DNA from 3 places in the Sphaerisporangium krabiense genome. Region 2 is predicted to be linked to each of the others. Evidence: predicted binding sites of a transcription regulator. Region 2 holds the regulator's gene; each other region holds the start of a gene.
What was found. Region 2 encodes HrcA, which represses chaperone genes, less so after heat shock. Its sites were predicted from a motif close to TTGGCACTCTCNNNNNGAGAGTGCCAA; they were not measured.
Positions count from the first base shown of each region.

Region 1: a site for HrcA is predicted at 1,745-1,771, ahead of groES (co-chaperone GroES). Genes of this name have one in related genera too.
Region 3: a site for HrcA is predicted at 1,318-1,344, ahead of groL (chaperonin GroEL). Genes of this name have one in related genera too.

Region 1 covers NZ_JACHBR010000001.1:702,566-707,370, forward strand. Annotated here, with positions in the region: gene groL (chaperonin GroEL) at 1-1,229, opposite strand, end outside; gene groES (co-chaperone GroES) at 1,338-1,649, opposite strand; gene BJ981_RS02910 (class I SAM-dependent methyltransferase) at 1,889-3,073, shown strand; gene BJ981_RS02915 (hypothetical protein) at 3,290-4,801, shown strand.
Region 2 covers NZ_JACHBR010000001.1:5,073,436-5,078,240, reverse strand. Annotated here, with positions in the region: gene BJ981_RS22340 (16S rRNA (uracil(1498)-N(3))-methyltransferase) at 1-280, opposite strand, end outside; gene dnaJ (molecular chaperone DnaJ) at 344-1,480, opposite strand; gene hrcA (heat-inducible transcriptional repressor HrcA) at 1,481-2,491, opposite strand; gene BJ981_RS22325 (hypothetical protein) at 2,937-3,593, shown strand; gene BJ981_RS22320 (DUF3097 domain-containing protein) at 3,614-4,435, shown strand; gene hemW (radical SAM family heme chaperone HemW) at 4,448-4,805, opposite strand, start outside.
Region 3 covers NZ_JACHBR010000001.1:3,039,656-3,044,460, forward strand. Annotated here, with positions in the region: gene thrC (threonine synthase) at 1-232, shown strand, start outside; gene BJ981_RS13610 (MoaD/ThiS family protein) at 246-521, shown strand; gene BJ981_RS13615 (cold-shock protein) at 862-1,062, shown strand; gene groL (chaperonin GroEL) at 1,471-3,096, shown strand; gene BJ981_RS13625 (TetR/AcrR family transcriptional regulator) at 3,198-3,827, opposite strand; gene BJ981_RS13630 (FAD-dependent monooxygenase) at 3,902-4,805, shown strand, end outside.

The DNA of each region.
Region 1 (4,805 bases), 4.4 Mb from region 2:
ACGATGCCCTCCTCGATCGCGGCACGGGTCGCCGAGATGGCGTCCTCAAGGCGGTGCTTCTTCTCCTTGAGCTCGACCTCGGTGGCCGCGCCGACGCGCAGGATGCAGATGCCGCCGGAGAGCTTGGCGAGGCGCTCCTGGAGCTTCTCGCGGTCCCAGTCGGAGTCGGTCTGCTCGATCGCGTACTGGATCTCGCGGACGCGGTCGGAGACGGCCTGCGGGTCGCCCGCGCCGTCCACGATCGTGGTGGTGTCCTTGGTGACCACGATGCGGCGCGCGGTGCCGAGCACCTCGGTGCCGACGTTCTCCAGCTTGAGGCCGAGCTCCTCGGAGACCACCTGGCCGCCGGTCAGGATCGCGATGTCCTGCAGCATGGCCTTGCGCCGGTCGCCGAAGCCGGGGGCCTTGACGGCGACGGAGGTGAAGGTGCCGCGGATCTTGTTGGTGACCAGGACGGCCAGGGCCTCGCCCTCGACGTCCTCGGCGACCACGAACAGCGGCTTCTTGGTCTGGGCGACCTTCTCCAGCAGCGGCAGGAAGTCGGCGATCGAGGAGACCTTGCTCTGGTGCAGCAGCACGTAGGCGTCCTCGAGGACGGCCTCCATGCGCTCGGGGTCGGTCACCATGTACGGCGACAGGTACCCCTTGTCGAACTGGAGACCCTCGGTGAACTCCAGTTCGAGGCCCATGGTGTTGGACTCCTCGACGGTGATCACGCCGTCCTTGCCCACCTTGTCGAACGCCTCGGCGATGAGCTCGCCGATCTTGGCGTCCTGCGCCGAGATGGTGGCGACGTTGGCGATCTCCTTCTTGTCCTCGACGGGACGGGCCCGCTCGAGGAGGCGGTCGCTGACGGCGCGGGCGGCCAGGTCGATGCCGCGCTTGAGCGACAGCGGGGACGCGCCGGCGGCGACGTTGCGCAGACCCTCGCGCACCATGGCCTGGGCCAGGACGGTGGCGGTGGTGGTGCCGTCACCCGCGATGTCGTTGGTCTTGGTCGCCACTTCCTTGGCGAGCTGGGCGCCGAGGTTCTCGTACGGCTTGTCGAGCTCCACCTCGCGCGCGATGGTGACACCGTCGTTGGTGATGGTCGGGGCACCGAACTTCTTGTCGATGACGACGTTACGGCCGCGCGGCCCGAGGGTCACCTTGACGGCGTCCGCGAGGGCGTTCACGCCACGCTCAAGAGCGCGCCGCGCGTCCTCGTCGAACTCCAGGATCTTGGGCATTTAAGGTCCTCTCAGCGTCAGAGGCCCCGGGGCCTGGGACAGGACCCGGGGCGTGACACGCAAAATTCGTAAGGCTCCGGACTGGTGGTAGCTGGCGCGCTCCGGGGCTTACTTCTCGATGATCGCGAGAACGTCACGGGCGGAGAGCACGAGGTACTCCTCGCCGCCGTACTTGACCTCGGTACCGCCGTACTTGCTGTAGAGGACGACGTCCCCTTCCTTGACGTCGAGCGGGATGCGCTTCTCGCCGTCCTCGTCCCAGTTGCCGGGGCCGACCGCGAGGACCTTGCCCTCCTGCGGCTTCTCCTTGGCGGTGTCCGGGATAACCAGACCGGAAGCGGTCGTCTGCTCGGCCTCAAGCGGCTGGACCACGATGCGGTCGCCGAGCGGCTTAACGGGAACCTTGGTGGCGGTCGTCACGATCGGACCTCCCCTTCAGATATTCGATGATGGCTGAAGAGGCGACCAGCGGCCTGCCGTCGCGGGTGTCAGACCTGCCTCGTCGCATTTTCGTCTTGGCACTCTCAATGGGCGAGTGCCAACACTGAACAGTATGCAAGGCCGCCGACACAGTCAACACGAGCCGTGCCAGTGGCGCGTAAGAGGTCTTCGAGGGCCTCGGACCAGGCCCGCCCCGCAGGGCGGTAGCGTCGGGCGGCGTGGATGTCGATGCCTTTCGTGAGCTCCTGACGCCGGACGGGCAGGAGGCGTTGCGGCGGGCCGCGGCGGGGCTGGCGGCCGGCGAGGAGGGCCTGCGGATCGTGAGCGGGCTGCGCAGGTCGTTCGGCCCGGGGCTCAGCGGGGCGGCGCTCGCGCAGGCGACGCTGCGGGCGCGCGGGGCCGCCAAGTTCGGCGCGGACGCGGCCGTCATGTACTTCACCGGCGACGGCCTGGAGCAGGCCACGCGCGCCGAGGTGGCCGCGCACCGGGCCCGCCGGTTCGCCGAGGGGGCGGCCGAGGTGACCACGGTGGCGGACGTCTGCTGCGGCATCGGCGGGGACATGATCGCACTGGCCCGCGCGGGCCGCCGGGTGGAGGCGGTGGACGCCGACCCGCTCACGGCCGAGGTAGCGCGGGCGAACGCGGCGGTCCTGGGGCTGGCCGGGCTGGTGACCGTGCGGGTGGGCGAGGCGTCCCAGGTCGAGCCGGAGGGGTACGACGCGCTCTTCGCCGACCCGGCGCGGCGCTCGACCGGCAGGCGGGTCTTCGACCCGATGGCGTACTCCCCGCCCTGGCCGCGGGTGCTCGCCCTCGCGGAGCGGGCGCGCGCGGCCTGCCTGAAGGTCGCGCCTGGCCTGCCGTACGAGCTGATCCCCGAGGACGCCGAGGCCGAGTGGGTGTCCTACCGGGGCGAGGTCAAGGAGGCCGTCCTGTGGACGGGCGCCTTCGCCGCGCGGCCGGGCCGCCGCGCGACCATGCTGCCCTCCGGCGACACGCTGACCGCCGACCCTTCCCTGGGGCCGGCCCCGCACGGGCCGGTGGCCCGGTACCTGTACGAGCCGGACGGCGCGGCCGTGCGCGCCCACCTGGTGGCCGAGGTCGCCGCGCTGGTGGGCGGCCACCTGATCGACCCGCACATCGCCTACATCACGGCGGAGTCCCCGGCGTCCACGCCGTGGGCCGCGCGGTACGAGGTGCTGGAGGCGCTGCCCTTCTCGCTGAAGCGCCTGCGAGCGGCGTTGCGGGAACGCGGGATCGGCACGGTGACGCTGAAGAAACGCGGCTCGGCGCTCGATCTGGAGCGTTTGAGGAAAGACCTCCGGCTTTCCGGTGATAAATCGTGTGTCGTGGTGCTCACCCGCATCGGCACGGACCCGTTCGCCTTCATCTGCCGGCCGTCCTGACCTGCCTAAACGCCACAACTCCCCCAAATCCACCGCAATCACGAAGTTTTAAAGTCGGCCCCGAAAGCGTCCCGCCGAGCCACTACAGTTGGCCAGCGCGGGATTTTGGCCTGATCGATGGCCGACCCGCCTTATTCGCCGCGTATTCGTCCCCGCGACGACCAGGACCTACCCCACCGCCGCGCGGCCGACCGCCCGCGAGTGAAGGAGCTTCCGGTGGATCACTCCAACCACGCCCTCCTCCAGGCGGGCGGCCAGACCGCCATCTCCGACCGGATGCGCGAGCTCCTCGCCCGAGCGGCCCAGGACCACGTCTACGAGCAGCGCACGCAGGGCGCGGTCCTCGACGAGATACGCCAGCGCCTCGAAGGCATGGAATGGCTGCTGCGCGAGGTGCGCGAGCGCGAGCTCGGCGGGCTCAACGGCGCGCTGGAAGGGGTGAACGGCCGGCTCGGCGAGCTGGCCACCCGGCCGCCCGCCTGGGCCGAGGGCCTGGCCCAGCACGTGGAGGCGCTGCGCGACCGGGTGGACCTCGTGGGCGACCGGGTGGCGGGGCTCGGCGACCGCGTCGAGGCCGTGGGCGACCGGGTGAAGCCCATCACCGAGCTCTCCGGCCTGTGGACCGACCTCGGCGCCGTGCGCGAGGGGGTCGCCGAGGCCCTCAAGCGGCTCCAGGCCGTCCTGGAGGGCGGCCAGGCGCTCCCCGAGCGCATGGCCGAGTTCGCGCGCCGCCTGGAGCATCTGGCGTCCGGCATGGAAGCCGCCGCGGGCCGGTTCACCCGCGTCGACAAGGCCCTGCACGAGCTCACCCAGCGCACCGAGCGGCTGGAGGGCGGCGTCCTCGACCTCACCGAGGGTCTGGACGAGATGCTGCCCTCGGCCGTCGAACGCCTCAACGGCTCGGTCGAGCGGCTCACCGAGAAGCTGGACGGCATGGCCACCCGGCTGGCCGAGGCCGAGACGCGGCTCGGCGGCCGTCTCGACGGCGTGGACGGGCGGGTCGCGGGCGTCGAGAGCCGGGTGGAGGGCGCCCTGTCCACCGTGTCCTCCCTGTCCGGCCTCTCCACCGTCCCCGGCCGGTTCGACGACGTGGACAGCCACCTGGGGGCCGTCCAGGGGCGCCTGGACACCGTGGACGTCCGGCTCCAGAGCCTGCACGACCGGGTCGAGACCGCCGGGGCCGGCCTCGCGGCCCTGGACGGCCTCGACGGGCGGTTCACCGAGGTGGACAGCGCCCTGACCGGGCTGGACAGCCGCCTGACCGGCGTCGACCAACGGCTCACGGGCATCGACGGCGCGCTGTCCCGGCACGACGAGCGGTTCACCGCGATCGGCGCGAGCTTCGAGGACGTCAGCGAGCGGCTCGACATGGTGGACGACCGTGTGGAGGCCGTCAACCAGCGCGTCGGCCAGCTCCCCGGCCTGCTGGAGGTCGGCGAGGTGCACAAGCGGGTGGGCGAGCTCATCGACGCCCAGGGGGGCGTCCAGGACAAGCGGTTCGACGAGATCGACCGCCGGCTGTCCGAGACCGTCGCCTCCCTGCCGCCGCTGGCCGAGCTGCTGGACCTCGTGCGGGCGCGGCCGGACCGCGGCCAGCTCTCCGAGACCGTCGGCGAGGTGATCCAGCCCGCGCACGACGACCTGACCCGCAGGCTGAGCGCCCTGGAGGAGACGATGCTCGCCCTCGCCGAGGCGCTCCTGCGCCCGGCGCGCCCCGTCAAGGACTGAGGCC
Region 2 (4,805 bases):
CGACGGCCAGCTCGCCCCGGTCGCCCTTGGGCAGGCCCTGCACGACGACCAGGCGCGGCGCGGGCGCGGGGACGTCGTACCGGCCGAGCACCCGCAGCCGCAGCGCGTCCTTGCCGGCGGACTCCACGGCGCACTCGGCGACCGCGCCCCTGCCGTCGGTGAGGTCGACGCGCTCCCCGGCGCGCAGCCTGCGGACGGTCGCGGCGTGCCGCCCCTCGGGGCCGGACAGGAGGATCTCGTCGCCGGACAGGTCGCCGGCGAGGAACACGGGGACGCTCACCCGCAAACCTTAGTGCCGGGCGCCGCCCACGACGCCACGGGACCCGGCAGGACCGGGCCCGCGTCAGCGGCCGTTGAAGGCGTCCCTGAGCCGGGAGAAGAAGCCCTGCTGCCCGGGCGCGAACTTGCCGGGCGGGCGCTCCTCGCCGCGCAGCTTGGCCAGCTCCTTGAGCAGTTCCTCCTGCGCCGGGTCGAGCCGGTGGGGGGTCTCCACGTTGACGTGGATCAGCAGGTCACCCCTGCCCGTCTCGTTGAGCCGCTGGATGCCCCGGCTGTAGAGGGGGATGACCTGCCCGGACTGGGTGCCGGGGCGCACGTCGATCTCCTCGGCGCCGTCCAGGGTCTCCACCGTGAGGATCGTGCCGAGGGCGGCGGCCGTCATGGGGATCTGCACGGTGCAGTGCAGGTCGTCGCCGCGGCGCTCGAAGATGGAGTGCGGACGCTCGACGATCTCCAGGAACAGGTCGCCGGGCGGGCCGCCGCCGGGACCGACCTCGCCCTCGCCGGCGAGCTGGATGTGGGTGCCGTCCTCGACGCCGGCGGGGATGCGCACCTTGATCGTGCGGCGGGTGCGCACCCGGCCGTCGCCGGAGCACTCCTGGCAGGGGTGGGAGATGATCGAGCCGAAGCCGCCGCACTGCGGGCACGGCCGCGAGGTCATCACCTGGCCGAGGAACGACCGGGTGACCTGCGAGACCTCGCCGCGGCCGTGGCACATGTCGCAGGTGTCGGGGTGGGTGCCCGGCGCGGCGCCGGATCCCGTGCAGACCCCGCACACCACGGCGGTGTCGACGACCAGCTCGCGCGTGGTGCCGAACGCGGACTCCGACAGGTCCAGCTCGACGCGGATGGTCGCGTTGCGCCCGCGCCTGGCCCGGGACCGCGGCCCGCCGCGCGCGGCGCCGGCCCCGCCGAAGAAGGCGTCCATGATGTCGCTGAACGGGAAACCCGCGCCGAAGCCCGCGGCGCCCGCGCCCGCTGCCCCGCCCATCGGGTCGGCGCCGAGATCGAACATCTGGCGCTTGTTCGGGTCCGACAGGACCTCGTACGCCTGGTTGATCTCCTTGAAACGCTCCTGCGTCTCCGGGTCGGGGTTGACGTCGGGGTGCAGCTCGCGGGCGAGCCGGCGGTACGCCTTCTTGATCTCGTCCTGGCTGGCGTCACGGCGGACCCCGAGGATGCCGTAATAGTCGCGGGCCACCTAGGACCCCGCCAGGATCTGGCCGACATAGCGCGCCACCGCGCGCACCGCTCCCATAGTCACCGGGTAGTCCATTCGCGTCGGGCCCAGCACTCCGAGCCGAGCCAGTTCGTTGTCGCCCGAACCGTATCCTGCGGCGACGATCGAGGTGCCGTGAAGACCCGAGTACGGGTTCTCCGAACCGATGCGCACCATAAGCGCGGAATGTTCGTCCGCCTCGCCGAGCAGCCGCATGAGCACGACCTGCTCCTCCAGGGCTTCGAGAACATCGCGCAGGCCCACGGTGAAGTCGCCCGCGAGGTTGGCCGCCCCGGCGAAGATGATCTTCTCCTCGTGGCGGTCGACCAGAGTCTCCAGCAACACCGAAAGGATAGTGGCCGCCGCCGGTCGCTCTTCCTCGGGAAGCCGCTCGGGGAGATCGGCGACCGTGTCGGGCACGCGGCTGAGCCCGCACCCGTCCAGCGAGGCGTTCAGCAGCGCCCGCAGATGCGCGATGCGATCGTCCGCCACGCCCTCGGGAAGATCGACGACACGCTGCTCCACCCGGCCGGTGTTGGTGATCAGCACCAGCATGATGCGCCGCTCGGCGAGCGGCACCAACTCGACATGACGCACCGTCGAGCGGGTCAGCGAAGGGTACTGGACCACCGCGACCTGACGGGTGAGCTGGGCGAGCAGCCGGACCGTGCGCGTGACGACGTCGTCGAGGTCGACGGCGCCGGCGAGGAACGTCTCGATCGCCCGGCGTTCCGCCGCCGACATCGGTTTGATCTGGGACAGCTTGTCGACGAACAGCCGGTAACCCTTGTCGGTCGGCACGCGGCCCGCGCTGGTGTGCGGCTGCGTGATGTACCCCTGCTCTTCGAGCACGGCCATGTCGTTGCGGACGGTGGCCGGGGAGACGCCCAGATTGTGGCGCTCGGCCAACGCCTTTGACCCGACCGGCTCGTTGGTGGACACGTAATCTTCGACAACGGCGCGCAGGACGGCCAGCTTACGGTCGTCGAGCAACGTGCTCACCTCCTGCCTCGCGATCGTGCCTGCGTGAACAGCTGGCTGGCACTCTGTGTTCCTGAGTGCCAAGTGTACGGCCCCGGCCGTCGGCGTGCGATAACTCGTCGGCACGACCTCACCCGGTCAGTGACAAGCCACTTGCTATCTGATGACAAGACCCGTCGTCCACACTGGGATCATGACCGAGAACGAGCCAGGTCCGGGCGGCCCGGCACCCCGGATCCCGCGCCAGGGCACCCCGGAACACCACGGCCCGCCCCCTGTTCCCCCGCCCGGCGCCCCCCGTCCGCACGGAGGTCCCGTCCCCGGCGGCCCCGCGTACGGCCCTCCCCCGGCGGGCGGCCCCACGGTCCCGCCGCCCGGCGGCCCACCGCGAGGCCCGGGACCCGCCGGCCCCGGCGGACGTCCCGGGCCGTCCGCCGTGCCACCCCAGGGCGGCCCCGTGCCGGGACCGCCGCCCGGCGGCCCGGCGTACGGCGCCCCGGGCGTCCCGCGCTCCGCGGCGCCGCTGCGTCCCCGCAGGCGCTGGATCCCGCTCGCCTGGCTGGTCTTCCTCGTCAGCGTCGTCGTAGGCGTCTGGACGGGTTTCAGCGGCTTCGTGGGCGCCGTCGAGCAGATCGCCCCGACCCACGTCTTCCAGAGCGGCGGCAAGGTGTCCGCTCCCCTGAACCCGCTGGACCAGCCCGTCCTGTACGCCTCGGCGTCCGGGCCGACCAACGTGACCTGTCTCGCCCAGGACGTCGCGGGCCGGCCCGTGAAGCTCACCCCGACGTCCGTCCGCCAGACGATCACCGCGAACGGGCGCACCTGGGAGGGCATGTTCGACATCTCCGTGCCCGCCGCCGGCACCTACCAGATCGGCTGCGAGTCCCAGGGCGGGAAGGTCCTCTTCGGGATCGGCAAGCGCCTGACCGCCGGCGCCGGCGACTTCGCCAAGGGTGCGGCGTACCTGTTCCTGATCCCCCTCGCGGGCTTCCTGTTCGCGTCGATCGTCACGATCGTGATCGTCGTCCGGCGCCGCCGTGCCCGCGCCGCCCGCACGGCCGAGACACGCGGCGCGTGGCCGCAGGCGCCCCAGGGGCCCCATCCGCGGGTCTGATTTTGCTAGCGTGCCCGGTTATGCGGGACTACGGACGTGACGTGCTCGCCGGCGACTGGCGCAGGCCCCTGCGGGGGAAGATCCCCCAGGTGCCCGCCGAACCCGGCCTCGTGGTCGAGGACGCCGGCGGCGGCTTCTGCGGCGCCGTCGTGGCCTGCGACAAGGAGGCCGTGACGCTGGAGGACCGCTTCGGGCGGCGGCGGCTGTTCCCGCTCGCCCCCGCGGCCTTCCTGCTGGAGGGCAAGCCGGTCACGCTGGTGCGCCCGGCGCCCTCCGCCCCGTCCGGCCCGGCGCGCAGCGCGTCCGGGTCGATCGCGGTCGCCGGGCTGCGGGCGCGGGTCGCCAAGGAGAGCCGGATCTACGTCGAGGGCCTCCACGACGCGTCCCTGGTCGAGAAGATCTGGGGCCACGACCTGCGCGTGGAGGGCGTCGTCGTCGAGTACCTCGAAGGGGTGGACGACCTGCCGGCGATCGTCGAGGAGTTCGGCCCCGGCCCCGGGCGCCGCCTCGGGGTGCTGGTGGACCACCTGGTGGCCGGGTCCAAGGAGAGCCGCATCGCCGCCGAGGTCACCTCGCCGCACGTGCTCGTCGTGGGCCACCCGTTCGTGGACGTCTGGCAGGCCGTCAAGCCCTCGGCGGTCGGCATCCCCGCCTGGCCGCAGGTGCCGCGCGGCGTCCCCTGGAAGGAGGGCGTGATCGCCGCCCTCGGCTGGCGCGGCGAGCCCGCGGACGCCTGGCGGCGCATCCTGGGCTCCGTGCGCGGCTACGCCGACCTGGAACCCGAGTTGCTCGGCCGGGTCGAGGAACTGATCGACTTCGTGACCGCCGAGGACGCCTCCTGACCCTCGCCCGGCTCAGGCCAGGTCGCGGATCAGCGCGTCGGCGAGCAGGCGGCCCTTCAGGGTGAGGACGGCACGGCCCGCGCGGAACGGCCCCGGGTCGAGCAGGCCGTCGCCGAGCGCGCGGGCGAGGGTCGTGCGGGCGTCCGGGCCGATCTCGGCCACGGGGAAGCCCGAGTCCAGCCGCAGCTCCAGCATCAGCCGCTCGACGTACCGGTCCTCGGGGGTCAGCACCTCGCGGGCGTGGGCCGGGGAACGTCCCTCGGCCAGGCGCGCGGCGTACGCGGCGGGGTGCTTGACGTTCCACCAGCGCGTGCCGCCGACATGGCCGTGCGCGCCGGGGCCGACGCCCCACCAGTCGCCGCCGGTCCAG
Region 3 (4,805 bases), 2.0 Mb from region 2:
GCTGCTCGCCCGCACCGAGGGCATCTTCGCCGAGACGGCGGGCGGCGTCACCGTGGGCGTGCTCAAGAAGCTCACCGAGAAGGGCCTGCTGGACCCCGAGGCCGAGACGGTGGTGCTCAACACCGGCGACGGCCTCAAGACCCTGGACGCGGTCGCGTCCGGCGCCCGGCCGACCGCGGTGATCCGTCCCTCTCTCGACGCTTTTCGTACGGCTGTCGTGGAAAACTCCTGAAAGGTCCACATAAATGAGCGTTTCTGTACGGATTCCGACGATTCTCCGTACGTACACCGACGGCGCGGCCGAGGTGGCGGGCGAGGGGGGCACCCTTCGCGACGTGCTGCAGAAGCTCGACGCCGACTACCCCGGAATCGGGGCGCGTATCCTGGACGAAACGGGCAACATCCGCCGTTTTGTCAACGTCTATGTCGGAGAAGAGGATGTCCGTTTCGTGGACGGACTTGACACCCCCACCCCGGACGGAGCCCAGGTTTCGGTGATCCCCGCGGTCGCCGGCGGCTGACCGCAAGCCGGGCCGAACGCCCGCTCGTCCCCCGGGACGGGCGGGCGTTCGTGCGTTCTGGGCCCTTGAACGGCCCAGCTATCACAATAGAAGCTTTTACTGGGTCCCCTCGGTAGTGTAATTGTCAACTAACTAAACGCGAGTGCGAAATAGTCACGTACCGCTTTGAGCGAACGTCAAGAAGTAGTTTCGTGATTGACTCTGTTGCGCCAAGGCATGCCACAGGTATGGTCGAGAACGATCGACGTGGCCGAGGAGTTCGCATGCGTCTCGGTTCCGAAGGTCACGGACCTCGCGGAGGAGTGGGCGGGGTCCGGAGCCCAGCAAGAGGAGTCGGAAAGTGGCGCAGGGCACCGTCAAATGGTTTAACGCGGACAAGGGCTACGGCTTCATCGCGGTAGACGGTGGTAAGGACGTGTTTGTCCACTACTCAGCGATCCTGGCGGAGGGATACCGTTCCCTCGAACAGGGTCAGCGGGTGGAGTTCGAGATCACACAGGGCCAGAAGGGTCCGCAGGCCGAGTCCGTACGGACTGTGTGACGCGGCCGGCGAGCCCGGCCCCGCAGTCGAAGAGATCCACTGGTCTATCACAGCCACTAGAAGGAGGGGCCGGTCCGCCCTGCGCAGGGGCGGGCGGGCCCTCTCCCGTTCTGACGTGGGACATCCTCGCCCGCCCGGCCGTCGCCGGATGAGGGGCAGGCCCAATATTCGGCATACGGTCGGAGAAATCCGTGTGCCTCCCAGGTCATAGGGGTGGTCGCTTGCACTCGACCGGGTAGAGTGCTAAATAGTTCGTTGGCACTCTCGTGCGGAGAGTGACAACCTGGATCGAGGCGATGGGGCCCGGTGATCCACGGCGACAGGGTCGTGGAGGAGCGGGTCTACATGCCGTCGCGGGCGTCGGCTCGATCCGTCGCAAGCCACCCTGTATCTGGGAGGTCTAGCCGTATGGCAGCCAAGATGATCGCGTTCAACGAGGACGCCCGGCGCGGTCTCGAGCGCGGTATGAACCAGCTCGCCGACGCCGTCAAGGTGACCCTTGGGCCCAAGGGCCGCAACGTCGTGCTGGAGAAGAAGTGGGGCGCGCCCACCATCACCAACGACGGTGTCTCCATCGCCAAGGAGATCGAGCTCGAGGACCCGTGGGAGAAGATCGGGGCCGAGCTCGTCAAGGAAGTCGCCAAGAAGACCGACGACGTCGCCGGTGACGGCACCACCACCGCCACCGTGCTCGCCCAGGCGCTGGTACGCGAGGGGCTGCGCAACGTCGCCGCCGGCGCCAACCCGATGTCCCTCAAGCGGGGCATCGAGGCGGCCGTCGAGCGCGTGAGCGAAGAGCTCTCCAAGATTGCCAAGGACGTGGAGACCAAGGAGCAGATCGCCTCCACCGCCTCCATCTCCGCCGGCGACACCCAGATCGGCGAGATGATCGCCGAGGCGATGGACAAGGTCGGCAAGGAAGGCGTCATCACCGTCGAGGAGAGCAACGCCTTCGGGCTCGAGCTCGAGCTCACCGAGGGTATGCGCTTCGACAAGGGCTACATCTCCGGGTACTTCGTGACCGACCCGGAGCGCATGGAGGCCGTCCTCGACGACGCCTACATCCTCATCGTCAACGGCAAGGTCTCCGCCAACAAGGACCTGCTGCCCCTGCTCGACAAGGTCGTGCAGTCCGGCAAGCCGCTCGTCATCATCGCCGAGGACGTCGAGGGCGAGGCCCTGGCCACCCTGGTCGTCAACAAGATCCGCGGCCTGTTCAAGTCCGTCGCGGTGAAGGCTCCCGGCTTCGGCGACCGCCGCAAGGCCATGCTCGGCGACATCGCCACCCTCACCGGCGGCCAGGTCATCAGCGAGGAGGTCGGCCTCAAGCTGGAGACCGCCACCCTCGACCTGCTGGGCCGCGCTCGCCAGGTCATCATCACCAAGGACGAGACCACCATCGTCGACGGTGCCGGCGACCCCGAGCAGATCGCGGGCCGCGTGAACCAGATCCGCGCCGAGATCGAGAACACCGACTCGGACTACGACCGCGAGAAGCTGCAGGAGCGCCTGGCCAAGCTGGCCGGCGGCGTGGCCGTCATCAAGGCCGGCGCGGCGACCGAGGTCGAGCTCAAGGAGCGCAAGCACCGCATCGAGGACGCCGTCCGCAACGCCAAGGCGGCCGTCGAGGAGGGCATCGTCCCCGGCGGTGGCGTGGCGCTGATCCAGGCGGGCGCGAAGGCGTTCGACAAGCTGGAGCTCTTCAACGACGAGGCCACCGGCGCCTCGATCGTCCGCAAGGCGCTGGAGGAGCCCCTCAAGCAGATCGCCGTGAACGCCGGCCTCGAGGGCGGCGTCGTGGTGGAGAAGGTCCGCAACCTGGAGGCGGGCGTCGGTCTGAACGCCGCCACGGGCGAGTACGTGAACCTGCTCGACGCGGGCATCATCGACCCGGCCAAGGTGACCCGTTCCGCGCTGCAGAACGCCGCCTCGATCGCGGCCCTGTTCCTCACCACCGAGGCCGTCATCGCCGAGAAGCCGGAGAAGGAGAAGGCTCCGGCCGTCCCCGGTGGCGGCGGCGACATGGACTTCTGAGCCGCCTCGGCGCCCAGATTTCCCAGATATCAGCGAAAGGGCCATTCCCGGTCTTCCGGGAGTGGCCCTTTCGCGTGCGGGGGAACCCCGCGCCGCTGCCGTCAGCGGCCCTCGACGGCGCGTTCCAGCGCGTCGAATCCGCGCTCCAGCAGGGCGACGTGGTCCTCGGCGACCTCGGCGGCGGGGTCGCCCGCGATGAGCCTGCGCGCGCTCTCGGCGTACGTCGTGCGGTAGACCGTGACGACGAAGGCGGCGGTCATCTTCTGCCACGGATCGCCGGGGTCCGCCCCCGCGGCCTCGGCCAGCGCGGCGGCGAGGACGCTCTCGGTCTCCTGGACCGACTCGCGGACGCGCGCCAGCAGGGCCGGTGAGCCGGCCACCACGCGCCAGAAGGCGTCGTACCCCTCGCCCACGCCGCCCAGCGGATGTCCCTGGCGCACCAGGCCGACGAACAGCCGGCGCAGCGCGGTCAGCGGCTCGACATCCGGCGGCCGGTCGCGGACGGCGCCGGTGATCAGGTCGAGCGCCTCGGGCAGCCGGTCCAGGAACAGGTCCTCTTTGCGTGGGAAGTAGTTGAAGACCGTCTTGGGGGAGACGTTCACCGCCTCGGCGATCTCGGTGACCGTGACGTTGTCGAAGCCCTTCGTGAGGAACAGGGACGAGGCCACGTCCGAGATCAACTGCCGTGTCTGCCGCTTCTTGCGCTCGCGAAGCCCTGGGTCACCGTCCACGGGATCCCACTGTACTGGCTAGAAAAATACTGTTACGGTAATTTTTTAGTGAAGGTATCTACAGGGGAGGCGGCATGACGGACGATGTGGACGTGCTGGTCGCGGGCGCGGGACCCGTGGGGCTGATGCTGGCTTGCGAACTGGCGCTCGCCGGCGTCTCGGCGCTGGTCGTCGAGCGGCGCCACGAGATCGACCCCACGATCAAGGCGGGAGCGTTGAACACCCCGTCGGTGGAGGCGCTGTACCGGCGCGGCCTGCTGGACGAGCTGCGGGAGGCGCAGGCACGCAATATGGAGCAGTTCGCCGCCTTCATGCGGCAGCGGGCGGGCGGCGACGGACCGGCCGGCGGGCCCCCGCGCACGCCGCCCCGGTTCGCGGGCCACTTCGCCGGCATCATGCTCCGCGCCGACCTGCTGGACGGCGACGACCCGGACCTGGCGGGCCACGGCCCCGCCGACGCGATCGGCCTGGTCAACCAGCAGCAGCTCGAAGAGATCCTCGCCGCGTGGGCCGGCCGCCTCGGGGTGCGGGTGCGCCGGGGCGCCGAGCTGACCGGCTTCACGGCCGACGACACGGGCGTGACGGTGACGGTCCGCGACGGGAGTGCGGACGGTCAGGGCGAGAGCGCGGTCCGGTGCCGGTGGCTGGTCGGCTGCGACGGGGGCAGGAGCACGGTGCGGAAGCTCGCCGGCTTCGAGTTCCCCGGCACCGATCCGGAGATCACCGCCTACCAGGCCCTGGCCGAGATGTCGGGCACCGAGGCGCTCGGCGTCGGCTGGCACGTCACCCCCACCGGCGTGTACGCCCACGGCCCCGTGCCGGGCCGCATCCTGACCGTCCAGTTCACCGGGCCCCGCGCCGAGCGCGACGCCCCCGTCACGGCCGAGGAGCTGGAGGCGTCGATCCGGCACGTCACCGGGGCCGAGGTGACCGTGGGCGAGATCAGGACGGCCACGCGGTTCACCGACAACGCGCGCC